DNA from 4 places in the Massilia suwonensis genome. Region 2 is predicted to be linked to each of the others. Evidence: predicted binding sites of a transcription regulator. Region 2 holds the regulator's gene; each other region holds the start of a gene.
The links. The regulator sigma-54, encoded in region 2, starts transcription at its own class of promoters, with help from an activator protein. The targets are predictions, from matches to a motif close to TGGCANGNAANCTGCTTT.
Positions count from the first base shown of each region.

Region 1 (7,704 bases), on a different contig from region 2:
GCTCGATCTCGGCTCGACCGCGAAGCTGCGCACGCTCGTCACCTACCTCGACATCGTCGACCAGCTGCACAAGCGCTACGAGCCGCTCGACCCGAAGGCGCTGCGCGAAACCCGCATCGATCCGAAGGACCGCCTGAGCCAGTGGGCCGTCGAATACTTCCAGGCGCTGCCGGCGAATGCCGACCGCGGCCTCAAGCCGATGCTGGCCGCCGCGATGGCGCGCAAGTATTCGGGCAATCCGGGCGAAGGCTTCTTCACCGGCGGCGGCCTGCATTACTTCGGCAACTTCAGCAAGCTCGATAACAGCAAGATCATGACGGTGCAGGAAGCGCTGCAGCAGTCGACCAACCTGGTGTTCGTGCGCCTGATGCGCGACGTCGCGCGCTACTACATGTTCCAGCTGCCTGGCTCCTCGGCCGCGCTGCTGGCCGACGCCGACGATCCGCGCCGCGCCGAGTACCTGGCCCGCTTCGCCGATGCCGAGGGCAAGACCTTCCTGGCGAAGTTCTGGAACAAGTACAAGGGCAAGACCGGGCTTGAGGCGACCACGCTGCTGGTGCAGGGCGTGCGCCCGATGGCCTCGAAGCTCGCCGCCGTGCACCGCACGATCGCCCCGAACGCGACGCTGCAGGAATTCGGCGCCTTCATCGACGCCTCGCTGCCGGCCAACGAGGTCGACGACGAGCGCATCGCCAAGATGTACGACCAGTACGCCCCGGCCAACATGTCGCTGGCCGACCGCGGCTACGTCGCCTCGGTCCATCCGCTGGAACTGTGGCTGGTCGGCTACCTGCGTACCCATGCGAAGGCCAGCTGGAGCGAAGCGGTGGCGGCGAGCGTCAAGGAACGCCAGGAAGTGTACTCGTGGCTGTTCAAGACCAACCGCAAGAACGCCCAGGACAAGCGCATCGCGGGCCTGCTGGAAGTCGAATCCTTCCTCAAGATCCACGCCCAGTGGAAGAAGATGGGTTATCCGTTCGACTCGCTGGTGCCGTCCTATGCGACGACCCTGGGCGCCTCGGCCGACCGTCCGGCGGCCCTCGCCGAACTGATGGGCATCATCATCAACGGCGGCGTGCGCAAACCCGTCGAGCGCATCGACTCGCTGCACTTCGCCAAGGGCACGCCTTACGAGACCCTCGTGAAGCGCGCGCCGAAAGTGGAGAACGAAGTCGTGCTGGCACCGGAAGTGGCGCGCGCCGTGGCCGATGCGATCCGCGGCGTGGTCTCGGACGGCACCGCCAAGCGCGTCAAGACGGCGTTTTCCACTTCGGACGGCAACGTCATCGCCGTGGGCGGCAAGACCGGTACCGGCGACCAGCGCTTCGACGTCTATGCACGCGGCGGCCGCCTGATCGAATCGCGCTACGTGAACCGTTCGGCGACCTTTGTCTTCAACATCGGCGAGCGCTTCTTCGGTTCGATGACGGCTTATGTCCATGGTCCGCAGTCGGAGCACTACGACTTCACCAGTGCGCTGCCTTCGCAGCTGCTGGTGACCCTGGCGCCGAGCCTGATGCCGATGATCGAACCGCCGCAGGGCAGCGTGGGCGCCACGCGCCAGTGCGTGCGTTGACGGCGTCAGAGAAAGCGCGCCGGGCAAGCCGGCGCGCTGTTTCGAAAATCCGTAATTTCTCCTTCGTCTCGCTGCGCGACCTGCTGGTCGCGTCCGGGCCGACCATCATCCTCGTCACGCTCGCCTGCATCGTCGCCTACTGGCTGGTCGATCCGGCGCCGCCGCGCCAAGTGCGCCTGGCGACGGGACAGGAGAACAGCGCCTACCAGGCCTTCGGCGCGCAATACGCCGCCGCGCTGAAGAAGGACGACATCGTCCTGAGCCTGCAGCCGACCCTCGGTTCGCAGGACAATCTCGAACGCTTGCGCAGCGGCCAGGCCGACATCGCCTTCGTGCAGAGCGGCTCGACCAGCGCGGAGCAGGCCGCCCAGCTCGGGCTGGCCTCGCTGGGCAGCCTGTTCACGGAACCGGTCTGGCTCTTCCTGCGCGAGAATGTGAAGACCAACAACCTGACCGGCCTGCGCGGCCTGCGCATCAACCTGGGGCCGGAGGGGACCGGCGTGCCGAACCTGTTCCGGCAGATCCTGAGCGTGAACGGCGTCGAGCCGCAGGAGCTGAACATCAGCGCGCTCGAGAACACGCCGGCCACGGTCGAACTGCTGGCCGGACGCATCGATGGCCTGGTCTTCAGTTCGGCGCCGGAAGCGCCGCTGATCCAGATGCTGCTGCAGACCCCTGGTATCCGCCTCTTCAACTTCACGCAGGCCGAAGCCTATACGCGGCGCCTGCCTTTCCTCACCCACGTGACCCTGCCGCGCGGGATCGTCGACCTCGGGCGCGACATTCCTTCGCAGGACTATCACCTGATTGCGCCCACAGCGACGCTGGTAGCGCGCGAAGACCTGCATCCGGCCCTGATCGATTTGTTCGTCAAGGCGGCCGGCGAAATCCACGGCGGGGCAGGGTGGTTCCAGCAGCAGGGCCAGTTCCCGTCGCCGAAGTTCACGGAAATCCCGGTAGCCGACGAAGCGGCCAAGTACTACCGCGATGGTCCGCCGCTCCTGCAGCGCTACATGCGGTTCTGGCTGGCCAACTTGTTCGAGCGGCTCTGGGTCGTGGTGGTGGCGCTGGCGGCGCTGGTGATTCCCTTGTCGAAGATCGTGCCGCCGCTGTACGTGTGGCGCGTGCGTTCGCGCGTCTACCGCTGGTATGGCGAACTGCGGGCGGTGGAGCAGGCCTGGGAGGGCGTGCAGGAGCCGCAGCGCGAGATCGTCCGCGCCTATCTTTTGAAACGCCTCGACGAGATCGAGGAGCAGGTGAACCACATCTCGATCCCGCTGGCCTATGCGGACGGCCTGTATGGCCTGCGCGGCCACATCAACATCGTGCGCCAGCGTCTGAAAGCGGTCGCCACCGAAGGAGACGGCTTGCCCGAATAGCAATTCGGTTCCGAATCGGATTACACTGGCGGCCCCAATGTAATTGCTTCGAAAGAATCCACCATGCGTCGTCCGCTTTCCCTGCTTGCGCTGAGCCTTGCGCTGGCCTTCGCCTCCAGCCCTGTACTGGCCACCTCCGCAGCGCAGGAGGCCGACGCCCCCGCCGCCAAACGCAAGCTGAGCGACACCTACACCAAGTACGAATACCGCATCCCGATGCGCGACGGCGTGAAGCTGTTCACGACCGTCTACGTGCCGAAGGACGCCTCGCGCCCCTATCCCTTCCTGATGACGCGCACGCCCTACAGCGCCGGCGTGCATGCCGAGGGCGAGCTGCGCTACGGCGTGCAGTGGATGCCGGGCGCGATCGGCCCCTCGCGCGAGTTCGAGGACGCCGGCTACATCTTCGTCAGCCAGGACGTGCGCGGCCGCTACATGTCGGAAGGGAAGTGGCAGGAGATGACGCCGCACGCTCAAGCCAAACGCGCGCCGGGCGAGGGCGTCGAGAGCGAGGACATGCACGACACCGTGGCCTGGCTGTTGAAGAACGTCCCGAACAACAACGGTAAAGTGGGCATCTACGGCATCAGCTATCCGGGCTTCTATACGGCGGCCAGCATCATCGACTCGCATCCGGCGATCAAGGCGGCCTCGCCCCAGGCGCCGGTGACCGACCTGTACATGGGCGACGACTCCTATCATGGCGGCGCCTTCATGCTGGCCGCGAACTTCGGTTTCTACGCCGCCTTCACCGAGGCGCCGAACCCGACTCCGTTGCCCAAGACCTGGACCGGATTCGACTACGGCACGACCAGCGGCTACGACTTCTTCCTGAAGCACCTGACCCTGTCGAATATCGCCGCCAGCATGAGCGCGGAGCAGCGCGCGCTCTTCATGCCGAACATCGAACACGACACCTACGACGCCTGGTGGAAAGCGCGCGCCATCGCGCCGCACCTCAAAAACATCAAGGCGGCCGTGCTGACGGTGGGCGGCTGGTTCGATGCCGAAGATCCGCAGGGACCGTTCACGACCTACGGCGCCATCGAGAAGCAGAACCCGGGCATCGTCAACAGCCTGGTGATGGGGCCCTGGGTGCACGGCGGCTGGGCGCACGGGGAGGGCGCGCGGCTCGGGCACGTGTCCTTCGACGGCAAGACGGCCGAGTACTTCCGCAAGGAGCTGCAATTTCCCTTCTTCGAGCAGCACCTGAAGGGCGTGAAACCGGCTGCCGCGATTGCCGAAGTGACGGCCTTCGAGACCGGCAGCAATGTCTGGCGCCGCTATGCGGCCTGGCCGCCGGTGCAGGCCAAGCCGCGCACGCTCTACTTCGGCGCCGACGGCAAACTGGGCTGGACCCAGCCGGCCGCCGCGGGCGTCGCCTTCGACGAATACGTGGCCGATCCGAAAAAGCCGGTGCCCTTCATCGGCTACCCGTCCACCGGCATGCCGAAGGAGTACATGGTCTCCGACCAGCGCTTCGCCAGTACCCGTCCGGACGTGCTGGTGTACGAGAGCGAAGTACTGGAAGAGGACGTGACGATTGCCGGTCCGGTGACGCCGAAGCTGTTCGTGTCGACCACCGGCACCGACGCCGACTGGGTCGTGAAACTGATCGACGTGTATCCGGCCGCGTATCCGGCAACGCCATCGGAGCGCAAGGGTGGCGACGTCGGTGCGCCGGACGTGGAGATGGGCGGCTTCCAGCAGCTGGTGCGCGGCAATCCGCTGCGCGGCAAGTTCCGCAACAGCTTCGAGAAGCCGGAGCCGTTCACTCCGAACAAGGTCGAGGCGCTCAGCTTCGACATCGGCCAGGTAAACCACACCTTCCGCCGCGGCCACCGCATCATGGTGCAGGTGCAGAGCTCCTGGTTCCCGCTGATCGACCTGAATCCGCAGACCTTCACCCACATCCCGAAAGCGAAGCCGGAAGATTTCGTCAAGGCGACCCAGCGCGTGTACCGCGCGCCGGGCCAAGCCTCGGGCCTGCAGGTGATGGTGCTGCCGGCAGGAATGTAACGCTAGGCGTAGGGTGGGCGCCCCGTGCCCACCATGAGCATAGGTACCGTCGACGCATCGTTTGGTGGGCACGGGGCGCCCACCCTACAGCTGTCGTCAGGTGCGGGTCACGCGCCTGCCCAGGGCAACCCCGCCTTGCACCAGCCGCCCACCGTCTTGCGGTGGCCGTCCGCATCCTTGTCGCCCTCGAAACCCTCCAGGATGTCGAAAGCGTTCGCGTAGCCCAGTTCGGCCGCCACGCGCGCGCTGTGGCGCGAGCGCACGCCGGAGCGGCACAGGAAGAGCAGGACGTCGTCCTTGCGGGCCAGGCGTTCCAGTTGCTGGCCGAACTGCGGATTCGGCTGGCCGCCCGGGTAGCTCGCCCATTCGACGGCCAGGTGCTGGCCTTCCGGCACCACGACGCGGCCGACCCAGTCGCGCTCGGCGTTGGTGCGCACGTCGACCAGCTTCACGTTTGGGGCCGCCTGCAGCAGCGTGAAGGCCTCGCCTGGCGTGACGGCGCCGGCATAAGGCTGGCCCGGGGCACGTTCGCGCGCGGCGTCGAGTATTTCTTTGGTCGTTTGCATGATGTCCTTTCGTAAACGTTCGCACCGGGCATGCGCACCGCAGTGGAGCGCCCTTGCCGAAACGGTGCGCTCTGCATCAAAATGGTGCGCTTTGGAGTGCGCGCACCGTTTTGGTGCAATGGATGAGCAAAGCTGCACCATGGCCGGATGCCTGATTTTATGGTCAAACACTCGGCGCGCTAAAGAAGGATTATGCATTTGTTCATGCTGAAAAGTCCGATAAGCGGCTGGCATGGTTCCTGCATATGTTCCTGCAAGCATGTTGTAGAGGGCTGACCGGTCGACAAAGACCTCGCCCGTTCTGCAGCAACCGATTTCATTTAGGAGAAACGCATGGCAAAGACCGCCGCAGATGTGATGCAGATGGTGAAGGATAACGAAGTCAAGTTCGTGGATTTCCGCTTTGCGGATACCCGCGGTAAAGAGCAGCACGTCACCGTTCCTGTGTCGCACTTCGACCTCGACAAATTCGAGTCGGGCCACGCCTTCGACGGCTCCTCGATCGCCGGCTGGAAGGGTATCGAAGCATCGGACATGCTCCTGCTCCCGGACCCGAACACCGCGAACATCGACCCGTTCATGGAAGAAACGACCATGTTCATGCAGTGCGACGTGATCGAACCGTCGGACGGCAAGGGCTACGACCGCGACCCGCGCTCGATCGCCAAGCGCGCCGAGGCTTACCTGAAGTCGACCGGCCTGGGCGACACCGCCTACTTCGGCCCGGAACCTGAATTCTTCATCTTCGACTCGATCCGCTGGAAGATCGACATGTCGGGCTGCTTCGTGAAGATCGATTCGGACGAAGCCTCGTGGTCGACCGACGCGAAAACCGAAGGCGGCAACAGCGGCCACCGTCCGACCGTCAAGGGCGGCTACTTCCCGGTCCCTCCGGTCGACAGCTTCCAGGACATGCGCTCGGAAATGTGCCTGATCCTCGAATCGCTCGGCATCCCGGTCGAAGTGCACCACCACGAAGTGGCCGGCGCCGGCCAGAACGAAATCGGCACCAAGTTCTCGACCCTGGTCGAGCGCGCCGACTGGACCCAGAACCTGAAATACGTGGTCTGGAACGTCGCCCACAGCTACGGCAAGACCGCGACCTTCATGCCGAAGCCGATGAACGGCGACAACGGCTCGGGCATGCACGTGCACCAGTCGATCTGGAAGGACGGCAAGAACCTGTTCGCAGGCGACGGCTATGCCGGCCTGTCGGAAACGGCGCTGTTCTACATCGGCGGCATCATCAAGCACGCCAAGGCCCTGAACGCGATCACGAATCCTGGCACCAACTCGTACAAGCGCCTGGTGCCTGGCTACGAAGCGCCTGTGAAACTGGCCTACTCGGCCAAGAACCGTTCGGCCTCGATCCGTATCCCGCACGTGGCGAACCCGAAAGGCCGCCGCATCGAAGTGCGCTTCCCGGACCCGCTGGCCAACGTCTACCTGTGCTTCGCCGCGCTGCTGATGGCGGGCCTGGACGGCATCCAGAACAAGATCCACCCGGGCGAAGCCGCCTCGAAGGACCTGTACCACCTGCCGCCGGAAGAAGACAAGCTGATCCCGACCGTCTGCGCCTCGCTCGAAGAAGCCCTGGAAGCGCTGGACAAGGACCGCGAGTTCCTGACCCGCGGCGGCGTGTTCAGCGACAGCATGATCGACGCCTACCTCGAGCTCAAAATGCAGGAAGTCCAGCGCATGCGCATGACCCCGCACCCGGCCGAGTTCGACATGTACTACTCGTCGTAATTGCTTGACCATACCGTTGCGCTACGGCATCAAAAGCTGTAAGCGCAGGTAACAAACGCGGGGAGGGCCAGTGGCTTTCCCCGCGTTTTTATTTGGATGCGGTATATTCGGCCCAACGATGACCTAGGCACGCGTATGCCGTGCAGCTTTCTACCGATGCGAATGACAACCAGCATGACCCGCCTGGCACTGGCTGCCGGCGTGCTCTTCAGCGGTGCGGCCGCAGCCCAGACCACGGTCTACAAATGCGTCGACGCCCAGGGCCGCGTCGAGTTCACCGATACCGGCAAGAAGGGCTGCAAGGCGCTCGACCTGCCGGGCTATATTCCGGCGCCTCCCGCGCGCAGCGCTCCAGCGCCGGCCGCGAGCCGTCCGAACAATCCGGCGCCCGCCGCCGCAACGCCGAGCCCCGCCA
Region 1 covers NZ_JBHSMR010000001.1:284,808-292,511, reverse strand. The annotation lists gene ACFPQ5_RS01270 (transglycosylase domain-containing protein) at 1-1,576, shown strand, start outside; gene ACFPQ5_RS01265 (TAXI family TRAP transporter solute-binding subunit) at 1,573-2,955, shown strand; gene ACFPQ5_RS01260 (CocE/NonD family hydrolase) at 3,019-4,974, shown strand; gene ACFPQ5_RS01255 (rhodanese-like domain-containing protein) at 5,082-5,540, opposite strand; gene glnA (type I glutamate--ammonia ligase) at 5,874-7,289, shown strand; gene ACFPQ5_RS01245 (DUF4124 domain-containing protein) at 7,464-7,704, shown strand, end outside.
Region 1: glnA (type I glutamate--ammonia ligase) is a predicted target of sigma-54. The motif match lies at 5,769-5,786, and genes of this name have one in related genera.

Region 2 (7,704 bases):
CGACGCGAAATCGAATTACAGGGCCAAAAAACAGGCCTATAATTCCGCTCCGCAAGTCGGCCCCCGTGCGCCGCAACATGAAAAGCGTGAAATGACCAATCTGAGCAAAATCCTCTCTCTCGATAACGTCCAGCTCGACATCGAAGTGTCGAGCAAGAAGCGCGCCTTCGAACAGGCCGGACTGATTTTCGAGAACAACTGCGGGATCGCACGTTCGACCGTCACCGACAACCTGTTCGCGCGCGAGCGCCTCGGTTCGACCGGTCTCGGCCATGGCGTGGCCGTGCCGCACGGTCGCATCAAGGGCAGCAAGAGTCTGAAGCAGCCGATCGCCGCCTTCGTGCGCCTGGCCTCGCCGATTCCCTTCGAATCGCCGGACGGCCAGCCGGTCAGCCTGCTGTTCTTCCTGCTCATTCCCGATCACGTGACCCAGCAGCACCTGGAAATCCTGTCGGAAATCGCGGAACTGTTCTCGGACGAAGCCATCCGCACGGCGCTGGCCACCGATACCGATCCACGCTCGATCCACGAACGTATTATCAACTGGCAACCTAGCTTGCAGGCCTTGGGTTAAACTCGGGGGAGACCTTCCTCCCTCCAGTTTCCCTGACGACGCCATGCTGCAGACTCCGCTTACCATCCAACGGCTGTACGACGACAACCGCGACAGCCTGCAACTGGGCTGGTTCGCCGGCTTTCCCGGCGGCGAGCGGCTGATCTCCGGCGACGTCGCCTCGGCCGCCGACCAGGTCGGCCACCTGAACCTGATCCACCCCGGCCGCATCCAGGTCTTCGGACACCAGGAACTGAATTACTACCATCGCCTCAAATCGAGTTCGCGCAGCCACGTGATCGGCGAACTGATCGGCGGCGGCCCGCCGGCCCTGATCATCGCGCAAGGCCTGGAAACCCCGCCCGACATCCTCGCCATCTGCGACGAGCAGAACATCCCCCTGTTCTCGACGCCGCTGCCGGCCGCGCAGGTGATCGACTTCCTGCGGGTCTACTTATCCAAGAAATTGGCCCAGCGCGTGATCATGCACGGCGTCTTCATGGACGTGCTCGGCGTCGGCGTCTTGATTACCGGCGACTCCGGCCTCGGCAAGAGCGAACTGGGCCTGGAGCTGATCTCGCGCTCGCACGGGCTGGTGGCCGACGACGCCGTCGAATTCTCGCGCATCGCCCCGAACATGATCGAAGGCCGCTGCCCGCCGCTGCTGCAGAACCTGCTCGAAGTGCGCGGCCTGGGCCTGCTGGACATCAAGGCGATTTTTGGCGAGACCGCCGTGCGCCGCAAGATGCGCCTGAAACTGATCGTCCACCTCGTCAAACGCGGCGTGCTGGACGAGGAAGTCGAGCGCCTTCCTTTCCACTTTCCGACCGAAGAGGTGCTGGGACTGCCGATCCGTAAGGTCGTGATTCCCGTTGCCGCCGGCCGCAACATCGCGGTGCTGCTCGAGGCCGCGGTGCGCAACACGATCCTGCAGCTGCGCGGGATCGATACGCTGCAGGAATTCATGGAGCGGCAGAGACAAGCGATGAGCGGAGATTGAAACACGACTCATCGTTCCGCGTGGGCAGAGACTGCCCACCTTACACCGCGCATTCTCCACTAACTGGCGTGATCGGAACGCATGCACGCCTAACCGGTCAAAAATGGGACGATCGGCGACAAAGCGCTAACGGTTGCGGTATCATCGGGCCATGCACATTGTTCTCATCACCGGTATCTCCGGTTCGGGCAAATCGGTTGCCCTGAACGTTCTCGAAGACGCAGGTTACTACTGCGTCGACAACCTGCCGCCGGCCTTACTGCCGCATCTGGTGAAGGCCGTCTCAAACGAAGGCACGGGCAAGCTCGGCGTCGCGGTCGACGCGCGCAGCTCTGAATCCCTGACCGAACTGCCGCTGACGGTGCGCACGCTGAAGGAAGAAGGCCACCAGGTCAAGGTGCTGTTCCTGACGTCCAGCACCCATTCCCTGGTTGCCCGTTTCTCCGAAACGCGGCGCAGCCACCCGCTCTCGCACACCCTGCGTCCCGGCGAAAACCCGGCCTCGCGCCGCACCCTGATCGAATGCATCGCCGAAGAGCGCGAGCGCCTCGGCGCCATCGAGCAGCTGGGCCACGTGATCGACACGTCCGAGGCCTCGGCAAATAAGCTGCGCGCCTGGATCAAGGAGCTGGCTGAAGTCCAGCACGCGCCGCTGACCCTGTTCTTCGAATCCTTCGCCTTCAAGGTGGGCGTCCCGCTCGACGCCGACTTCGTGTTCGACGTGCGCGCGATTCCGAATCCGTATTACGACCTGTCCCTGCGCCCGCTGACCGGCAAGGACGCTCCCGTGATCGCCTTCCTTGACGCCCAGCCGAGCGCGACCGAGATGCTGAACGACATCTGCAAGTTCGTGGAGAAATGGCTGCCGTCGTTCAAGACCGATAACCGCAGCTACCTGACGGTGGCGGTGGGTTGCACGGGCGGGCAGCATCGCTCGGTGTACATGGCCGAGCGGCTGGCGGCCTACTTCGGCGATACGGAACGCGTGGTTCTGCGGCATCGCGAGCAGTCTTAAAAACCCGCGGCCTTAACGCTTTTGTAGGGTGGGCACACCGTGCCCACGCGGTCGTACCTGTGCGCACCGCTCGGCGTCGGTCACCACCAACACTGATCAAATGGGGCGTCCGCGTGGGCACGGAGTGCCCACCCTACGGTTCTCTTGACGCGGATTCCGCGTCAAGTGCGCGTCCATATCGTTAGTCCAAATGCCGCAACGGGTGCGCGTGATCCGGCCACACCGGCGCGAAGAAGGCATCCACCATCTCGGGCGTCACCGCCTCCAGCGACGGCGGATTCCACTGCGGAGCATTGTCCTTGTCGATTACCAGCGCGCGCACGCCTTCCAGCACTTCGCCGTGGTCGAAATTGCGGCGCACCAGCGAGCGTTCCATGCGCAGGCAGTCGGCCACGTCGAGCGACGCGCCACGCTGCAGCATCTCCCAGGTCACGCACATCATCAGCGGCGAACGCTGGCGCATCGCCCCCACGGCCTTCTGCAGGAAGGGATTCTCGTCCTTTTCCAACGAGGCCATGATGGCGGCCACCGAGCCGGCACCGAAGTGGGTGTCGATCGCGGCGCGCTGCGTTTCCAATACGCTCTGGCCCGCGTCAAGGGCAAATGGCGCGGCGAAGGCCCGGATGGCGTCGGCCAGCTGCGCACCCGGCGTCGCGTCGATCAACGCATTCAATTCCCCCAGCTGCGCGCTCGGAATAAACACGTCGGCCAGGCCGACATACAGCGCATCCGCCGCACCGATCGTCAGCCCGGTCAGGCCCAGGTAATTGCCCAGCTGACCAGGCGCGTGCGACAGGAAATGGCTGCCGCCGACGTCCGGGAACAGGCCGATGTTCACTTCCGGCATCGCCATCTTCGTGCGCTCGGTCACGATGCGCAGGCCGGTCTCAGGGCCGCCCTGGGCGATGCCCATGCCGCCGCCCATCACGACGCCGTCCATAATCGCGATATACGGTTTCGGATAGAAATGGATCAGGTGATTCAGCGCGTATTCCTCGGTGAAGAAATCTTCCAGCAGCGCGCTGCCGCCCGTCGGCGTGGCATGGCCGGCTTCGTGGAAGAAGCGGATGTCGCCGCCTGCGCACAGGGCTTTTTCGCTGCTGCTGCCGAGCACGACCGCGGACACGGTCGCGTCGTCGCGCCAGGCCAGCAGGATGTCGGCGAGGCGGCGCACCATCGCCAGGGAGAGGGAATTCAGGGCCTTCGGGCGGTCGAGCGTGATGACGCCGGTGCCGTTGGCAACGCGGGTGAGGACGTGGTCGGTCATGGTCAGCGCAATAGATGAAAAGACATGCATTTTACCCAAGCCCGCCTACGCCGCGCACAAAATGAAAAGGGCGCCCTTCCGGCGCCCTCGTTCAGACGGTGCTTGCTTGCCGAGAATTACATCGCGGCAGCGGCCTCTCCGCCTTCAGGCAGGCGCTTGAGCGCCTCACGACTATGGTCCTTCAACATCGTCTTGTATTTCATTACCTGGCGGTCGAGCCGGTCCATCAGGAGGTCGATCGCTGCGTACAGGTCTTGCGCCACACTTTCCACATGCACCGTCTTGCCGGAGACGCGCAGGTTGATCTCGGCCTTTTGTCGTTTGTCTTTTTCAGTCAGGTTGTCGATCGCGAGGATGACATGGGAATCGATCACTTGATCGAAATGGCGGGTGATGCGTTCCAGCTTGTTCTGTACGTATTCACGAATGGCGGGGGTGACGTCGAGGTGGTGACCGCTGATAGTGAGATTCATACACACTCCTTTGAAAAGTGAGCGGCGCCCGCGCCGCGCAAGGAGTGCGCATGGGGGCCGCTGTTACAAGGATTTGCGGAGACTGACGGGAGGAATCTTGAGTGCCTCGCGGTATTTTGCAACCGTGCGGCGCGCAATGACCATGCCTTGTTCACCGAGCATTTCCGCGATCTTGCTGTCGGATAATGGGTTCTTTGGGTCCTCTGCTCCTGTCAGTTGCGCAATGAGCGCCCGTATCGCCGTGGACGATGCTTCGCCCCCCGCTTCGGTGGCGACATGGCTTCCGAAGAAATACTTCAGCTCAAACATGCCGTGCGGGGTCAGCATGAATTTCTGAGTTGTTACCCGAGAAATAGTGCTCTCGTGTAGACCTAGTGTATCAGCTATCTCGCGAAGCACAAGGGGACGCATGGCAACCGCGCCATGGCTGAAAAAGTTCTTCTGGCGCTCCACAATTGCCTGCGAAACACGCAGGATCGTGTCGAAGCGCTGGCGCATATTTTTAATCAACCACTTCGCTTCCTGCAGCTGCGCGCTCATCTGGCCTTCGCCTTTTCCCTGCTTGAGCAGGTTGGCGTAGACGTTGTTCACACGCAGGCGCGGCATCACCTCGTTGTTCAGCGAGACGCTCCAGCCGTTCTTCGATTTGCGGACAATAACGTCCGGAACGACATAGTCCGAGACGCTCGATGCGAAGGCCGCGCCGGGATGCGGATTGCACTGGCGGATCACGGCCTGCGCTTCGCGCAGGTCTTCGTCGTCGCAGTCGAGCGCCTTTTTCAGCTTGGTGAATTCGCGCTGCGCGAACCAGTTCAGGTAACCCTCGACGATCTTCAAAGCCATGCGCCGCGTCACCAGCGGCACGCCGGGCATGGCGCGGATCTGCAGCGCCAGGCACTCGGCCGCGCTGCGCGCACCGACGCCGACCGGATCGAGGCTTTGCACCAGCGCCAGCGCGCAGCGCAGTTCGTCCATCTCGACTTCGAGTTCGCTCGGCAGGCGCGCGTGAATTTCGTCGAGCTGCTCTTCGAGGTAGCCGTTGTCGTCGATGGCATCGATCACCAGTTCGGCCAGCGCGCGGTCGCGCGCCGAGACGGCGGTGACGCGGATCTGTTCGCACAGGTGCTCGCGCAGGGTCACGCCCATCGCGCCCAGCTGCGGACGGCCGTCGTCGTCGCCTTCGGCATTGCCGCTGCGAGAAAGGTCGCCCCACTCGCCCTCGGCTTCGCCGCGTTCGACGTCGCCGCCCTCGCCGCCTTCCGGCGCATCGGGGGCAGGAGCACCTTCTTCGCCGTTCGGCGCAGGCGCTTCGCTCGGTGCCGGCGCGGCATTGATGGCGCCGTCGGCCAGCAGGCGAACCGAGTGGTCGAGCGGATCGTCGAGCCGTTCGAGCAGCGGGTTATCCGACAGGATCTGCTCGATCTCCTGGTGCAGTTCGAGCGTGGAGAGCTGCAGCAGGCGGATCGACTGCTGAAGCTGCGGCGTGAGCGCCAGGTGCTGCGAAGTCCGGAGTTGCAGGGATTGTTTCATGGTCCGCTTAGGTTCTGATCCGTTACTACATGCGGAAGTGTTCGCCCAGGTAGACGCGCCGTACCGACTCGTCCGCGATGATGTCGTCGGGACGGCCCGACGCCAGCACGGCGCCCTGGTTGATGATGTAGGCGCGGTCGCAGATGCCGAGCGTCTCGCGCACATTGTGGTCGGTGATCAGCACGCCGATGCCGCGCTCCTTCAGGAAGCGCACGATGCGCTGGATCTCGATCACGGCGATCGGGTCGACGCCGGCAAACGGTTCGTCCAGCAGCACGAAGCGCGGATTGGTCGCCAGTGCGCGCGCGATCTCGACGCGGCGGCGCTCGCCGCCCGACAGCGACAGCGCCGGGTTCTCGCGCAGCTTCTCGATCTGCAGTTCGGCCAGCAGCGAATCGAGGCGCTCGTCGATGGCGGCGCGGCTCAGCGACTTGCCGTTCTCGTCGTGCTGCAGTTCGAGCACGGCGCGGATGTTGTCTTCGACGGTCAGCTTGCGAAACACCGAGGCTTCCTGCGGCAGGTAGGACAAACCCAGTACCGCGCGGCGGTGGATCGGCAGGCTCGAGATATCGGTGCCGTTGATTTCGATCGAGCCGGCGTCCGACGGCACCAGGCCGACGATCATGTAGAACGAGGTGGTCTTGCCGGCGCCGTTCGGGCCGAGCAGGCCGACCACTTCGCCACAGCCGACCTCCAGGGACACGTCGCGCACGACCAGGCGCTTGCCATAGCTTTTTTGCAGGCCCCGTACGACCAGGGTACTGCGGTTGTCGCGTGCATCCTTCATTATTTCTTTCCTGCCGCTGCCGGCGTTGCTGCCGGGGTTGCCGGTACGGCTGCTGCAGGCGCTGCTGCGGGGGCGCCCGTTGCAGTACGGCGCGGCGCGATGATCAGGGTGCCGCGGCCGCCGCCGACCTTGCTTTCGCCGCTGGCGTCGTTGCGCACGGTCGCCACTTCGCGCCGGCTGTCGTACGAGATGTAGGCGCCGTCGATCTGGTTGGTGAGGCGGCTGTTTTCCAGCTCCTTCACGACCGCCTTCGAGAACAGCTTCACCACTTCCACGCGCTCGTCGTATTCGATGCGCTCGGCTTGCCCTTCCATCCAGAGGTCAGGTCCGCCGTCGCGCTTCTGGCGGAAGGTCGCGACGCGGCCCGGGCCCGAGGTGAGCGTGACGTTCATGTAGCCTTCCGGCGTTTCCTTCACCAGGGCGCGGTCCGATTTCATGACCAGGGTGCCGCGCGTGAGGACCACGTTGCCGGTCAGGATGCGCGTCTGCGTGACTTCGTCGACGTCGAGCGAGTCGAAGTTGATGACGGCCTGCTTGAGCGAGTCGGCGCGCTCGGCGTGGGCTGGCGAGAGCGACAGCGAGAGCAGGGAAACGAAGGCGGCGACAGCTATTTTTTTCATTGGGGTCGTTCCTGTTATTGGTTGGGTGCGGCGCTCTGGCGCGGCGGATAGACGATCGTGCCGCGCCCGCCCAGGTGCAGCTTCTGGGTCGGATTCTCGGCCACCAGGCCGACGGCGTTGACGGAAGCGGCGCCGAGCGTCATCTGGACCGGGCGATTCGTCTTGACGATCTCGTCGTCGGCCAGCACGGTCAGGGCCTCGGTCCTGGCGCGCAGCGCTTCGCTGTTGGGCGTGGCGGGACGCGCGATGTCGACATTGCCCATCAACTCGACGCGGTTCTCGCCGTGGTACACCTGGCCGCGCTCGGCGTGCATGGTCATGCGCGGACGGCCCGGCGCCATGCTCTCCACGACCGGCTTGCTCACTTCGGAGACATCGTTGTCCGGATGGTGGGCCAGGCGCTCGCCCGACATCACGTAGCGCGGCACACCCTGCTCCGTCATGCGCACGAAGCTGAAG
Region 2 covers NZ_JBHSMR010000015.1:161,848-169,551, forward strand. The annotation lists gene ACFPQ5_RS24275 (PTS sugar transporter subunit IIA) at 92-574, shown strand; gene hprK (HPr(Ser) kinase/phosphatase) at 618-1,553, shown strand; gene rapZ (RNase adapter RapZ) at 1,705-2,568, shown strand; gene ACFPQ5_RS24290 (enoyl-CoA hydratase/isomerase family protein) at 2,750-3,835, opposite strand; gene hpf (ribosome hibernation-promoting factor, HPF/YfiA family) at 3,952-4,308, opposite strand; gene ACFPQ5_RS24300 (RNA polymerase factor sigma-54) at 4,372-5,838, opposite strand; gene lptB (LPS export ABC transporter ATP-binding protein) at 5,864-6,625, opposite strand; gene lptA (lipopolysaccharide transport periplasmic protein LptA) at 6,625-7,245, opposite strand; gene lptC (LPS export ABC transporter periplasmic protein LptC) at 7,260-7,704, opposite strand, start outside.

Region 3 (7,704 bases), on a different contig from region 2:
GATTTCCCGCCGCCTGCATGATTCGCTGGCCCAGAACCTGCTGGCGCTACGCATGGACATCGTCATGATGCACCAGCAAACGACCGGCAAGCATTACCGCCTGCGCGACCGCATCGGCGCCGCGCTCGACAATGTCGACGTCACGCTGCGCTCGGTGAAGGAATTGCTGGGAGAATTGCGGCCGGCCTGCCTCGAACTCGGCTTGCTGGCGACCATCGAAATGGAACTGCGCAAGTTCTCGCGCGCCAGCGGCATCGCCTACGACCTGCGCGCCCATCCCGGGCTGGGCGAGCTGGTGCTGAACGAAGAGGAAGTGCTGACCGTGCACCGGGTGTTGCAGGAAGCGCTGAACAACGTGTGCCGGCATTCGCTGGCCAGCCGGGTCATCGTGCAGCTCGAGACCGGGGCCGGCACGCTGGCCATGACGATCACCGACAACGGCATCGGCTTCGACCAGGCCGCGCCGCGCAAGCCGAACAGCTTCGGCCTGCTCGACCTGGTCGAGCGCGTCGCCGCCCACCGCGGCCACCTGGTCGTGAGCGGTGCGCGCGGACACGGCACCGAAGTGCGCCTGCAGCTTCCCCTCAGCCAGGCCTGCGCGAACGATCCGGTCTAGCGCCGATCGGATAGAACATGCATTGACATCATCTATCCACCGGCCGGAACGTGGCGGCCGATTGCCGGTCGGCGTGCCTTTGCTCATGACTGCTGAACGCTGATGCCCATACCGACCGAGCTGCTCGTGAAGATGACCGGCAGGCTCACACCCGACGATGGTCCCGCGACTGCGGAGGCGGCGCTGCACGTGTGGCGTACGCTGTTTCGCAAACTCGCACCCCTGCTCGGCCCCCTGAGCACGGAACTGATGTTCGCGCGCAGCCTGGCGGCGCGGCACCCCGCCTTCCCCTGGCTGCCCCAGCTCGCGCCCGACGCCGAGCAGGCCGCCTTCGCACGCTTTGCACCCAGTCTCGACGCGCGTTCCCCGGACGACATCGCGGCAGCCAATCGCGCCCTGCTGGAAACGTTCACATCCGCGCTGGCCGACCTGATCGGCATGCAGCTGGCCGTACGCCTGCTGCATGCGGCCTTTCCCGACGACGATGCCAAAAAGAATACTTTGGAGAAAACGGCATGACCGACAAAATCGACCTGCGCGTGCTGGACAGTGGCGTCCCTGGACTCGACACCATCCTTGGTGGCGGCCTGCCCGAGTTATCGTTCAACATCATCGGCGGCGCGCCCGGCAGCGGCAAGACCACCTTCGCCCAGCAGATGATGTTCGGCATGGCAACGCCCCAGCGCAAGGCGCTTTTCTTTACCGCCATGGGCGAGCCGCCGGTCAAGATGCTGCGCTACCAGCAACAGTTCGATTTCTTTGACTTCGACAAGATAGGCAACGAAGTCAACTTCATCAGCCTGGCCGCCTCGGTCGAAAAGGGCAACTACGATGTCGTGCTGACCGAGATCCTGGAGGCGGTGCGCCAGCATGCGCCGGCGCTGGTGTTCTTCGATTCCTTCCGCTCCTTCATCCAGGGCGCGCGCGGCGACCAGCAGGAAGCGGCGGCGCTGCAGATCTTCGTGCAGCGCCTGGTGTCGCACATGACCAGCTGGAACGCGACCAGTTTCCTGATCGGCGAATACCTGGCCGAGGAAGCGGACCAGAACCCGATCTTCACCGTGGCCGACGGCATCTTCTGGCTGACCCAGCACGTGGAACGCAACGCGATGTCGCGCAAGATCCAGGTGGTCAAGATGCGTGGCCAGAAGCAGCGCTCGGGCCTGCACGCCTTCCGCATCGACCGCGGCGGCGTCCAGGTGTTCCCGCGCATCATTCCGGAAATGGCGCCGCAGCGTCCCGCACCGCTGGCCACGAGCGAGCGCCTGTCCTCGGGCGTGCCGGTCCTCGACGAGATGCTCGGGGGCGGCATCCCGCCCGGCTACTCGGTGCTGCTGGTCGGCCCGGCCGGTTCCGGCAAGAGCATCCTGTCCACCGAATTCCTGGATGCAGGTGCGCAAAACGGCGAAACCGGCGTGGTGGCCCTGTTCGAGCGCGCGCCTGATCAGATCATGAATCCCAAGCTGAAGGCCATGGTCGACGCCGGCCAGGTCGGCATGGTGACGGTCCGTGCGCTCGACGTGTCGATCGACGAGATCCTGTATGAACTGATGAACGAGATCGACGCGCGCAAGGCCACCCGCCTGGTGCTCGATTCGCTGACCGGTTTCGAGATGGCCCTCTCGCCCGAGTACCGCGACGACTTCCGCGAGTCGCTGTACCGCATGGCGACGGTGCTGAATGCGAAAGGCGTCACCGTCGTCATGACCAGCGAGCTGGAAGACCGCTACGGCGAACTGCGCTTCAGCCCCTACGGCAGCGCGATCCTGGTCGACGCCGTCATCATGCAGCGTTTCGTCGAATGGGAATCCGAACTGCACACGGTCATCTCCGTCATCAAGGTCCGCGGCAGCAAGCACAGCCGCCAGATCCGCATCTTCGAGATTACCGACGATGGCGTACGCATCAGCGCCACGCCGGCGCCCTTCGAGGGCGTGCTGACCGGGTGCACGCAGGGGCGCACCGGCTGAGCCGTCACCCTGGCCATTGCACAACGCCAGCCTGCGCGCTGGCGTTTTTATTGGGCGATCGGTGCGGCTGCGTTCTGAAAGAACAAGATTTCAAGTCTGAAAACGGTTCATTTCAGTTTGCAAACACATTTGCACAATTTTTCGTTCTTACCGGAAATGCCGATTTGTCGGGATTTTTTACATGTATTTACGAGACTTGATTGAAGTTCCTGTAATCAATTGATTCTTAAGACTAATGTTTTCAGGCACGAGGATTGCTTTACCTAAAGTACCCCTGCCCCCATGACATTTTGTCGAGAGAGTAATAATGAAATTTGTTAAACAACTGATCTGCGCCGCAGCCGTCGTTCTCGGCTCCACCGGTGCCGCAATGGCCGAGCCAGTACTCAACAATTGGGTCTTCAATCCGGTCGGCGGCGGCTTCGCCACGGGCCAGAAGATCAACGAATACCTGGACATCAACGGCAACGCCTTCATCCAGCTGAGCCGGACCGGTGCCACTTCCTTTTCGTTCAAGGAAACCGCCGTGTTCAACATCATTCAGGCGGACAGCAACGGCAAACTGTTCCCGCTGAAATACCGCGGCGGCAATATCACGGCCACCTTCGAGGCCTCCGGCAGCGGCACCTTCAGCGGCGCCTTCAGCTTCAGCAGCGGCACCATCCGCATGTACCAGAATCCGGTCAATGACAAGTACGCCGGCACGGACGGCTTCTACGGGGCCAATCTGGGCGAGATGATCGCCGAGTTCAACGTGCTGGAGGGCGGCGGCGGACTGGTCGATGCCAAGGGCAGCCCGGTGCGCAACGGGCAGGTCAGCGTCTTTGCCGAAGCGGCACCGGGCAAGCTCGACGCCGGGTACTTCTTCAACAGCGCCGGCCGCGACCTGTCGACTTCCTCGGTCCTGGCTTTCGCCTTCACCAACGCCAACACGGTCGGCTCGCCGACCAAGCGCCTGGTGAGCGAAGTGGCCTGCCAGTTCGCCGGCTTCAACGGCCCAGGCTGCACCACCGGAACCTATCGCAATCGTCCGGGCGAGTACTTCTTCCTCGGTACGAATGGCCAGTTCAAGCTGGCCGAAGTGAAAGAAGTGCCGGAGCCGGGCTCGATCGCCCTGTTCGGCATCGCCCTGCTGGCGGCGGGTGCGGTGTCGCGCAAGCGCAAGGCGGCGCAGCAGTAAGCATCGAACTCCGACGCGAAAAGAGCGGCCATCGGCCGCTCTTTTTGTATGTCTTTGCTATTGCGCTTCGCCGTGCTCTCCCTTGTGGGATCGATATTCGAGATGACCGTCGCGCAATTTGAGGCGCCGCACGCCGGGCAGCCCGATCAGGTCGCGGTCGTGGCAGGCCATGACGACCGTGGTCCCCTGCTCCATCAGGGTCGGGATCAGCGCGATCACCTGCTCGCGCGCCGCGCCGTCGAGGTTCGCGGTCGGCTCGTCCAGCAGCAGCAGGCGCGGCTGCAGCACGCGCGCGCGCGCCAGCGCCACGCGCTGCTTCTCGCCGCCCGACAGCCTGGCCGGGTCGGTCTCGCGCAGGTAGGCCACGCCGGCCCAGTCCATCGCCGCTTCCACGACGGCCGCCACGCGCGCCCTGGGCTCGCCGCGCGCCACGAGGCCATAGCCGATGTTCTGCGCGACGCTGGTCGAAAACATGACCGGATGCTGGTGCACATAGACGATGGCGCGGCGCAGTGCTTGCGGATAAGGATGCAGCGACACCGGCTTGCCGTCGAATTCGACCGCCCCCGCCTGCACCGGTTCGAGTCCCGCCAGCGCGCGCAGCAGCGTGCTTTTTCCCACGCCGTTGGCGCCGGTCAGCACGTAGGCGCTGGCGGCGTCCAGGGTCAGCTCGCCGATGTCGAACAGCAGGCGCTCGCCATGGCGCTTGACCAGGCCGCGTACCGTGAGCAGGGCGCTCATGTGCGCCCTCCCGCCGTGTGGGCTTCGCCCTGCAGCAGCATCAATGCGCCATTCATCAGCAGCGCCAGCGCGACCAGCACGATGCCCAGCGCAATCCCTTGCGCGAACTCGCCCTTGCTGGTCTCCAGCGCGATGGCCGTGGTGATGGTGCGCGTCTCGCCTTCGATGTTCCCGCCTACCATCAGGGCGCAGCCGACTTCCGAGATCACGCGTCCGAAGCCGCTGATCACGGCCGCCATCACGCCGTAGCGCGCCTCGTGCAGGACGGTGGTCATGATGCGCCAGCGCGAGGCGCCCAAGGCGCGCGCCGTCTCCGCATAGCGCGCATCGAGCGCCTGCACCGCCGCCAGCGTAAAAGCCAGCAGCACCGGCAGGCCGACCACGAACTGGCCCGCGATGATGCCGGACTGCGAGAACAGCCACTCCAGGGGGCCGAGCGGCCCGCGGCGCGACAGCAGCAGATACAGCAGGAGGCCGATCAGGACCGTCGGCAAGGATAATGCGCACTGCGCCAGCCAGATGGCGATGCGGCGCCCCGGGAAGCGGTGCATGGCGATCGCGTAGCCCAGCAGGACGGCCGGCGGCGTGGCCAGCAGCAGGCCGATGATGCTGGTCTTGAGGGAGACCCAGATGATGCGCCACAGGGCCGCATCGCCCGAGAACAGCAGCCCGAAGGCATGCGCCGTGGCGTCGAACAGCGACATTCAGGCCGAACGTGGCACGGGGGGCAGCTCGAGCAGTTCGGGCTCGAACACGAGCCGCTCCTGCCCGGCCAGCAGCAGGAAGTGCTTGCCGGTGCAGCGCGCCAGCAGCGACATGCCGACCTTTTCCGCCACCATGTGTCCCATCTGCGTGGTGCCCGAGCGCGACAGCAGGAAGGGAATGCCCATCTGCGCGCCCTTGATCACCATCTCGGACGTCAACCTGCCGGTCGTATAGAACACCTTGTCCTCGCCGCGCATCCCCTCCAGCCACATCAGGCCGGCGATGGCGTCGACCGCGTTGTGACGGCCTACGTCCTCGACGAAATACAGCAGCTCGCCCGTGTTCGAGAACAGCGCGCAGCCGTGCACCGAACCGGCCTGTTTATAGATCGACTGCTGGGTGCGGATGGTGTCGACGATGCGGTAGACGACGGATTGGGTCAGGCGCGCACTATCATCCAGGGAAATAGTCTCGACCTCATCCATTAATCCGCCAAATACCGACCCCTGCCCGCAGCCGGTGGTGACGACCTTTTTCGCGGTGCGCTCTTCCACGTCGGCGATGCCGCTGCGGGTGACGACCGCCACCGCATCGACCGACCAGTCGACCTGCACCGAGACCACGTCTTCGATGCTGCGCACCAGGCGCTGGTTGCGCAGGTAGCCAAGGGTCAGGGCTTCCGGCGCGCCGCCCAGCGTCATCAGGGTGACCAGCTCGCGCTTGTCCACGTACACCGTCAGCGGGCGCTCGGCCGGAATCGAGATCGTCGACGCGCGGCCCCGCTCGTCCAGCGCGCTCACCTCGTGGGTTAGGTGGGCGCGTGCATCGGAGAGGAGCGGTCTGTAGCGTGGCAAGTCTTGTTGGTTCATGTTGCCGATTGTGCCATGCCGGCGAGGATTTGGCCGCCACCGTAGCTGCTCTGGTGTGCGACCTCCCCGCCCGGCGTGACCTTGATCGCGCAGTACTTGAACTCCGGGATCTTGCCGAAGGGGTCGAGCGCGGCGTTCGTGAGGCGGTTGATCGCCGCCTCGTAGTAGCAGAAGGGCACGAAGATCGCGCCCACGGGCGAGCTGTCGTCGGCGCGCGCATACAGCACCACTTCGCCGCGGCGCGAGGCGATCGTGATCGGCGCGCCCGGTTTCACTCCCATGCGCTCCAGGTCGAGCGGGTGCACCAGCGCCACCGGATCGGGCTCGATCGCATCCAGCACGGTGGCGCGGCGGGTCATGCTGCCGGTGTGCCAGTGCTCGAGCTGGCGGCCCGTGATCAGCACCATCGGGTACTCGCTGTCGGGACGCTCGTCGGCCGGAATGATGTCGGCCGGGACGAAGCGCGCCCTGCCCCCTTCGCGCGGGAACAGCTCGGTGAACACGACCGGCTGGCCGATGTCGCCCTCGTTCATGCACGGGTAGACGACGGCGCCGTTCTTTTCCAGGCGCTCCCAGGTGATGCCGCCGATGGAAGGCATGGTGTGGCGCATCTCGTCGAACACTTCCGACACGTGGCCGTAGTTCCACGGCAGGCCGAGGCGGTTGGCGATCTGCTGGATGATCCACAGGTCCTGCTTGGCTTCGCCGGGCGGGTCGATCGCCTGGCGGCCCAGCTGGACCAGGCGGTCGGTATTCGTGAACGTGCCGGTCTTCTCGGGGAAGGCGGAGGCCGGCAGGATCACGTCGGCGAGATACGCCGTCTCGGTCAAAAAGATGTCCTGCACCACCAGGTGCTCCAGCGCGGCCAGCGCGGCGCGCGCGTGATTCGCGTCCGGGTCGGACATGGCCGGGTTCTCGCCCATGATGTACATGCCGCGGATCTGGCCGTGGTCGATCGCGTCCATGATCTCGACCACCGTCAGGCCCGGCTTCGGATCGAGCTTCGTACCCCAGGCCTGCTCGAATTTTTCGCGCGCCTGCGCGTTGTCGACGCGCTGGTAGTCCGGCAGCATCATCGGGATCAGGCCGGCGTCGGAGGCGCCCTGCACGTTGTTCTGGCCGCGCAGCGGATGCAGGCCGGTGCCGGGACGGCCGATCTGGCCCGTCATCAGCGACAGCGCGATCAGGCAGCGCGCATTGTCGGTGCCGTGGATGTGCTGCGAGACGCCCATGCCCCACAGGATCATCGATCCCTTCGAGGTCGCGTACAGGCGCGCCACGTAGCGGATGGTCTCGGCATCGATGCCGCAGATCGGCGCCATCGCTTCCGGACTGTACTCGGCGACGTTCTTTTCCAGCTCTTCGTAGCCGATCGTGCGGCTGGCGATGAAGGCTTCATCGACCAGGCGTTCGCTCACGATCACGTGCATCATCGCGTTCAGCAGCGCGACGTCGGTGTCGGGCTTGAACTGCAGGTAGCGGTGCGCGTGGCGGGCGAGCTCCGAGCGGCGCGGATCGAGCACGATCAGCTTGGCGCCTGTGCGCACGGCATTCTTGATCCAGGTGGCGGCGACCGGGTGGTTCACGGTCGGATTGGCGCCGATGATGACGATGACCTCGGCG
Region 3 covers NZ_JBHSMR010000013.1:2,137,711-2,145,414, forward strand. The annotation lists gene ACFPQ5_RS17690 (sensor histidine kinase) at 1-616, shown strand, start outside; gene ACFPQ5_RS17695 (hypothetical protein) at 719-1,135, shown strand; gene ACFPQ5_RS17700 (RAD55 family ATPase) at 1,132-2,586, shown strand; gene pepA (flocculation-associated PEP-CTERM protein PepA) at 2,894-3,766, shown strand; gene ACFPQ5_RS17710 (ABC transporter ATP-binding protein) at 3,824-4,507, opposite strand; gene ACFPQ5_RS17715 (ABC transporter permease) at 4,504-5,211, opposite strand; gene ACFPQ5_RS17720 (formate dehydrogenase accessory sulfurtransferase FdhD) at 5,212-6,081, opposite strand; gene fdhF (formate dehydrogenase subunit alpha) at 6,078-7,704, opposite strand, start outside.
Region 3: pepA (flocculation-associated PEP-CTERM protein PepA) is a predicted target of sigma-54. The motif match lies at 2,830-2,847, and genes of this name have one in related genera.

Region 4 (7,704 bases), on a different contig from region 2:
GCGGTGGACGCAAAGTCAACGGTCTAACGAGCCTACCTGGCTCCATGACGGCAGGACTGCCAGGCAAGGACAACACGCTGCGACGCTCTGTTCGCACGTTCGTGCACGCCAGCAATCCTGTGAAACCAACTTTTACAGGATTCGCTTGCCATGCATACCGCCACGAACGCTTTCACCCTCCGCAAAACCGCCGCAGCGCTCGCCCTGGCGGGCCTGTCGGCAAGCTTCGGTCACGCCGCCCTTGCCGCGCCACCGGCTGCGCAGGGCGATTTTGCACGCGGCCGCATCCTGATCGAAGCGCGCGCCGGCCTGTCCGACGCGGAACTCGACACCCTGGTCAAGGCCCACGGCGGCAAGCGCCGCAAGCTCGGCCAGAGCCGCATGCAGGTCGTCGACCTGCCGCCGGGCCTGTCGGAGGAAGACGTGGTCGCCAAGCTGTCGCGCCGCCCCGAACTGAAGTTCGCCGAACTCGACCGCAAGGTGCAGCCGGCGATGGCCGTCAACGACCCTTACATCGGCAGCGCCTGGCACATCGGCAAGATCGGCGCACCAAGCGCCTGGGACAGCACCCAGGGCAGCGGCATCACGATCGCCGTGCTCGACACCGGCGTGAACGCCGCCCACCCGGACCTGAAGGACCGCCTGGTGCCGGGTTTTAACGTGCAGGACAACAATACCGACACCAGCGACCTGTGCGGCCACGGCACCGCCGTGGCCGGCACGGCCGCCGCCAGCACCAATAACGCCATGGGCGTGGCCGGCATTGCCGGCGCCGCCAGGATCATGCCGGTGCGGATCGTCTACAAGGACAGCACGGGCGGCTGCCCGGCCTATTTCAGCACCATCGCCAGCGGCATCACCTATGCCGCCGACCATGGCGCGCGCGTCGCCAACGTCAGCTTCGTCGGCATCGCCGGCAGCTCGGCCGTGAAAAGCGCGGCGCGCTACATGAAGAGCAAGGGCGGGCTCGTCTTCATCTCGGCCGGCAACAACAACATCGACGAGAACGTGGTGCCGGACACCGCCTTCATCATCGTGTCCTCGACCGACAGCTACGACGCCAAATCCAGCTTCTCGAGCTGGGGCAGCTTCGTCTCGCTGGCCGCGCCGGGCACCGGCATTTGGACCACCAACAATGCGCTGGGCTATTCGGCCTGGAACGGCACCTCGTTTGCCAGCCCGGTGAGCGCCGGCGTGGCCGGCCTGATGATGGCGGCGCGTCCCGACCTGTCGGGCGAGCAGGTCGAGTCGCTGCTGTTCAAGACCGCCGTCGACCTGGGCGCGGCCGGGCGCGATCCGGTTTTCGGCTACGGCCGCGTGAACGCCGCCGCGGCCGTCAGCGCCGCCAGGGCCTTCGTGAACCCGGTCGACGCCACGGCGCCGCTGGCAGCGATCGCCGCGCCGCTGGGCAGCAGCTCGGTGTCGGGCGCGGTGGCGGTGACGGTGAACGCCTCGGACAACGTCGGCGTGACGCGCGTCGACCTGAAAGTCAACGGCACCGTGGTCGCCACCAACAGCGCCGCGCCGTACAGCTTCAGCTGGAATTCGGCGGGCGTCGCCAACGGCATGGCCAACCTGGTCGCCGTTGCCTACGACGCTGCAGGCAATGCCGGCAGCTCGGCCACGGTGGCGGTCAACGTCGCCAACGCCACGGCCACGACCGTGGTCGCCGCCGATACGGCGGCCCCCGTCGTCGCCATCAACAACCCGGTCGCCGGCACCGTGAACGGCAACGTCGCGGTCAGCGTCAGCGCCAGCGACAACGCGGGCGCCGCCGGCATCCGCACCACGCTGGCGATCGACGGCCTCACGGTGGCCAGCGGCCAGGGCGGTTCGCTGTCCTATAACTGGAACACGAAGAAGACCAAGGCCGGGACCCACACGGTCACCGTCACCGCACGCGATGCGGCAGGCAATGCCAGCACGAAGTCGGTCAGCGTGACGGTCCGCTGAGCGGCTGCGACGCTGTCGCCGGAAACGAAAATGGCGCCCTGCGGGGCGCCATTTTCATTGCTGCATGCGCGCGGATCAGCCGCGGCGACGGCGCAGGGCCATGCCCGCCAGGCCGGCGCCCAGCAGGGCCAGCGATGCCGGTTCCGGCACTTCGCCCGGATTGCCGCCTGGGTTGCCGGAGCCTCCGCCTGGAACCCAGGTCACATGACTCAGGCGTCCGATGTTGCATGGGCCATCGTTGCCAACACGGCAATCGCCGCCGCTCAGGAAATTCACCAGGTCGTTGGTCCAGGTCAGCTGGGTCAGGCTGGCGTCGTTGCGGAATACATAAGTGTCCAGCTTGGTATTCCAGACATTCTCGTTAGCGCCGTTGGTTGGCAGGCCAAACTTAAGCAGGAACCAGCCCGGCGAGCTTGGTGCACTGATGGTCCAGACGCCATCGATCAGCGCTGCGACAGGCGAGTCGTCCTTCAGGAGATCGTCTGCGGTGTAGGAACCGCCGGACGCCTGGTTGATGAAATCGACTTCGGTTTTGGCACCGGAATTGGCGCTATCGAAACTGCCGAAAAGTGGATCGGCCATGACGTTGCAGGTGGCAAAACCCGTTGCCGCAACCGCAGCCATCAGAATGCTCTTCAAATTCAACGCTTTCATGGAACCCCCGTTTTGTTGTGAGCTCCACTATATGCAAGCCCCGTGCCAGCAAGCATAAACCGTTGATTTGTAACATATTAGAATATTCTTTCGACAACTCTTGTTGACCAGTGTAAAGAATACCGACAGGAACAAGTTTGTAACTGGAACTAATTGTTCAGCCTATGACGGTCACCACCAGCGTGCGCCGGAGGGGGCTGGTCCGGTGTTCAAGGAGATAGATGCCTTGCCATGTTCCCAGCAGCATACGCCCGCCTCCGATCGGCACAGTCATGCCGCTGTCCGTCAACACCGTGCGCACGTGGGCGGACATGTCGTCCGGTCCCTCGTCGTCGTGGCGGTAGGCCGGGTCGCCGTCCGGTGCCAGCCGGCTCAATACCGTTTCCAGGTCGCGCCGCACGTCGGGATCGGCATTCTCCGTGATCGTCAGCGAGCAGCTGGTGTGCTGGACGAAGACTTGCACCAGGCCGCATTCGACCTTCGATGCGGCCACGACCTCGGCGACCTCGCGCGTGATGTCGCGGCTGCCGCGGCCGCTCGTCTCGAAGTGAAGGATCTGCTGGTGCGCCATGGCTCAGGGCGTCAGGCGGAAGTTCTTGCGGATGCCGGCCCAGCACTCGTGGTAGCCGCCCTGCAGTTGGGGCGAGGCGAGAGCGTGCGCGGTTGGGCACAGCACGGTGCGGGTTTCGAACATGAAGGCCATGGTATCAAGCACCTTGCCGGGTTTGCTCGTATCGGCCGCGCTCGCCTTTTCGAAGGTCGCCGCGTCCGGGCCGTGGCCGCTCATGCAGTTGTGCAGGCTGGCGCCGCCGGGGACGAATCCCTCGGCCTTGGCGTCGTAGGCGCCCTGCACCAGGCCCATGAATTCGCTCGCGACATTGCGGTGAAACCAGGGTGGGCGGAAGGTGTTCTCGGCGGCCAGCCAGCGCGGCGGGAAGATCACGAAGTCGAGGGTGTCGACGCCCGGGGTGTCGGAAGGCGACTGCAGCACCAGGAAGATCGACGGGTCCGGGTGGTCGTAGCTGATCGAGCCGATGGTATTGAAGTGGCGCAGGTCGTATTTATAGGGTGCGTAGTTGCCGTGCCAGGCGACCACGTCCAGCGGCGAGTGGCCGATCTTTGCGCTCCACAAGTTGCCGCAGAACTTGGCGACCAGTTCGAAGTCGCCTTCGCGGTCTTCGTAGCGTGCAATTGGCGTGAGGAAGTCGCGCGGGTTGGCCAGGCCGTTCGAGCCGATCGGGCCCAGGTCGGGCAGGCGCAGCAGGGCGCCGAAGTTCTCGCAGATGTAGCCGCGCGCTTCTCCGTCCGGCAGGCGGACCTGGAAACGGATGCCGCGCGGGATGACGGCGATTTCCTGCGGCTCCACGTCCAGCGTGCCCAGTTCGGTGGCGATCTCGAGGCGGCCATGCTGCGGCACGACCAGCAGCTCGCCGTCGGCGCTGTAGAAGAATCGGTCCGTCATCGAGCGGTTCGCGGCGTACAGGTGGATCGCGCAGCCGTTCATGCTCTCGGCCGAGCCGTTGCCGGCCATCGTTACCCAGCCGTCGATGAAGTCGGTGGGCGCTTCCGGCATCGGCAGCGGGCTCCAGCGCATCTGGTTCGGTGGCGGAGGAACGTGGCCGAAGTTCGCGACAATGCGCCCGCTGTCGATCTGCTCGAAGGGGCCGTGCATGGCCGCCGGGCGGATGCGGTACAGCCAAGAGCGGCGGTTGTGGCTGCGCAACGCCGTGAAGGCGGTGCCGGAAATCTGCTCGGCATACAGGCCATAGGCGACGCGCTGCGGCGAGTTTTGGTGCTTCGGTAATGCGCCGGGCAGGGCTTCGGTGGCGAATTCGTTGCCGAAGCCGGACTGGTAGCCCGTCTCGGTGCGGATGTGCTGGGTCATGCCAGTCTCCTCGTGGAAGGTCGTTTTTTGCACTCTAAGTCAGGCGTTGGTATTTTACGACGTGAATAGATGAATGTAGACTATTTACCAAATCAATATCGGAGCACCCGTGATCGAACCCCATGACGTCGATTTGAACTTGTTGGCCGTGTTCCAGGAGGTCTACCGCGAACGCCAGATTTCCAGCGCCGCGCGGCGCCTGAACCTGAGCCAGTCGGCCGTCAGCAATGCGCTGTCGCGCCTGCGCCGCCTGTTCGGCGACGAGCTCTTCGTGCGCACCGGGCAGGGCATGCAGCCCACGCCCTTCGCCGAGAGCCTGGCCGAGCCGGTCGGCAGCGCCCTGGCCCAGGTCGCATTGGCGCTGAACCGGCGCAGCGGCTTCGATCCGGCCAGCAGCGCGCGCCGCTTCACCATCGCCATGACCGACGTCGGCGAGGTGCACTTCATGCCGGCCCTGATCGAGCGCTGTCGCGCTCTGGCGCCGCAGGTGCAGCTCAGTTCGCGCCGGGCGGGCAGCATCGCCCTCAAGGAAGAGATGGAAAGCGGCCGCGTCGACCTTGCCATTGGCCCCTTCGAGGACATTTCAGAAGCCCTGTACCAGCGCCTGCTGTTTCGCCAGCCCTATGTGAGCATGGTACGGCGCGGCCACCCGCTGACCGAAGGCAAGGTCGACCTGGCGCGTTTCGCGGCCGCCGAGCACCTGTTCGTGGACTCCAGCGAAAGCCCCTACGACCGCATCAACCAGCTGCTGGAAAAGGCCGGCATCGGCGCTTCGACGCGCTTCCGGGTGCCGCATTTCACGGCCGTGCCCTACATCATTCAGAGCAGCGAACTGGTGGTGACGGTGCCGCAAAAGCTGGCCGAGCGCGCCGGTCCGCCCTTCGGCCTGGCCTGGATTACGCCGCCCCTGAACCTGCCGCAACTGCAGACCAATATGTTCTGGCACCGGCGCTACAACCAGGACCCGGGCAACCAGTGGCTGCGCGGCATGGTGGCCGAGACCTTTGCGCGGTAGGGCTTGAGTCCGGTCCGGTGGCGGGATTTGATCCAGCGCAAACCGCGATGCGCAGGGCCGGCGATGCTGATGGTTTGCCTGACAGGAGACCACCATGCAGCTCAACCGCCTCACCGGCGCAGCCGCGCTCGCCGTCTGTTTGCTCGGCTGGATCGCCCCGCCGGCCTTGGCCGACGAAACCTGCAACTCGCCTTACCTGTCCAACCTGATCAAGGGCCAGGAAGACTTCGTCTACGTGTGGACCCTGGGCGTGCCCGGCATGGGCGACGGCTCGGACAAGCTGGTCACCCTCGACGCCAATCCCAAATCGACAACCTTCGGCAAGGTCGTGGCCCAGGTGTCGGTGGGCGGACGCGGCGAAGCCCACCACGCCGGCTTCACCGACGACCGCCGTTTCCTCTGGGCCGGCGGCCTGGACGACAGCAAGATCTACGTCTTCGACATCCATACCGATCCCGGCAAGCCGCGCCTGGTGAACACGATCGCCGACTTCGCCAAGCGCAGCGGCCTGGTGGGCCCGCACACCTTCTACGCGCTGCCCGGACGCATGCTGATCGGGGCGCTGTCGAATACGAAGGATGGCGGCGGCGCGACGGGCATGGCCCTGTATAACAACAAGGGCGAGTTCATCCAGAAGTACGACATGCCTGCGACTAAGGGTGGGGACGGGTACGGCTACGACCTGGCCGTCAACCCGGCCCGCAATGCGATGCTCAGCTCCAGCTTCACCGGCAAGAAGAACTACATGACGCCGCTCGGCACTTTGATCAAGGACCAGGGCGCAATGAAACAGTTCGGCAACACCATGGTCGTGTGGAACCTGAAGGCGATGCAGCCGGAACAGGTGCTGAGCGTACCGGGCGCGCCGCTCGAGATCCGCTGGTCGCTCAAGGAAGGCGACGACTGGGCCATCACCGCCACCGCGCTCACCTCCAAGCTGTGGCTGGTGAAGAAGGACGCCAAGGGGCAGTGGCAGGCGAAGGACGTGGCTACGATCGGCGATCCGGCCAAGACCCCGCTGCCGGTCGACATCTCGATGCGTGCCGACGGCAAGGGTCTCTGGGTCAACACCTTCATGGACGGCACCACCCGCTACTTCGACCTCAGCAACCCGGAAGCGCCGCGCCAGACCTATGCCAAGCAGACCGGCGCCCAGGTCAACATGATCTCGCAAAGCTGGGACGGCAAGCGGATCTACGTGAGTTCCTCGCTGCTGGCCAACTGGGACAAGGCCGGCAAGGACAACGAGCAGTTCGTGAAGCTGTTCGCCTGGGACGGCAAGGCCCTGAACGAGCAGTGGAAGGTCGATTTCACCCAGCTCAAGCTGGGCCGGCCGCACCACATGAAGTTCGGCTCCAGGACCGGCCAGCAGGCGGCCTGGACGATGGAGCCGCCACGGGTGGCCGGACGGTGAGGGCCGGAACGGTGCGCGCCGCAGCCCTGGCGCTGGCCCTGTACGCCGGTGGGGCCGCGGCGCAAAGCCTGGCCGTGCCCGCGCTCGCCTACGTGCCGCCCGCACCCGGCAGCTACCGCCTCGAGCGCATCCTGCGTGCGCCCGACGGAAACGTGCTCGACAGCGATGGCAAGCTGCACCGCCTGTCGGCATTCACGACCGGCAAGGTCACCCTGTTCTCCTTCATCTATACGTACTGCAGCGATCCGAAGGGCTGTCCGCTGGCCTACGCCACCCTGCACAGCCTGAAGCAGACCATCGAGCGCACGCCCGCGCTGCACGGCAAGGTGCGTTTTGTGAGCATGAGTTTCGATCCGGAATACGATACTCCGGTTGCGATGCGCAGCTACGGCGGGCAGGACGCGCGCGCCGCCGGCCCGCTGGAATGGCGTTTCCTCACCAGCCGCAACGGCCGCGAACTGGCGCCGCTGCTGGACGGCTTCGGCCAGGACGTCTCGGTGGCCATGCCGCAGCCGGCGGGGCGGCGCAAGCCCGTGCTCAGCCACATGCTGAAGGTCTACCTGCTCGACCCCACGGGCGAGGTGCGCGAGATCTATTCGACCTCCTGGCTGCACCCGGCGGTGCTGCTGAACGACATCCAGACCCTGCTGCGCGAGCCGGTCAAGACCGCGCGGCGCTGAAAAAACTCCACTTTCCGCCAGGCCGCGCCTCGGGTATGCTCCGCCGCGAGCATGACGATTCGACATCATCGCCACGGCCGCGGGCCCACCTGGCGTATCATTT
Region 4 covers NZ_JBHSMR010000013.1:476,372-484,075, reverse strand. The annotation lists cyclic di-GMP riboswitch class I at 1-64, shown strand, start outside; gene ACFPQ5_RS10085 (S8 family serine peptidase) at 151-1,953, shown strand; gene ACFPQ5_RS10080 (PEP-CTERM sorting domain-containing protein) at 2,029-2,607, opposite strand; gene ACFPQ5_RS10075 (secondary thiamine-phosphate synthase enzyme YjbQ) at 2,765-3,178, opposite strand; gene hmgA (homogentisate 1,2-dioxygenase) at 3,182-4,492, opposite strand; gene ACFPQ5_RS10065 (LysR family transcriptional regulator) at 4,602-5,507, shown strand; gene mtoX (methanethiol oxidase) at 5,602-6,921, shown strand; gene ACFPQ5_RS10055 (SCO family protein) at 6,933-7,601, shown strand.
Region 4: ACFPQ5_RS10080 (PEP-CTERM sorting domain-containing protein) is a predicted target of sigma-54. The motif match lies at 2,638-2,655, and genes of this name have one in related genera.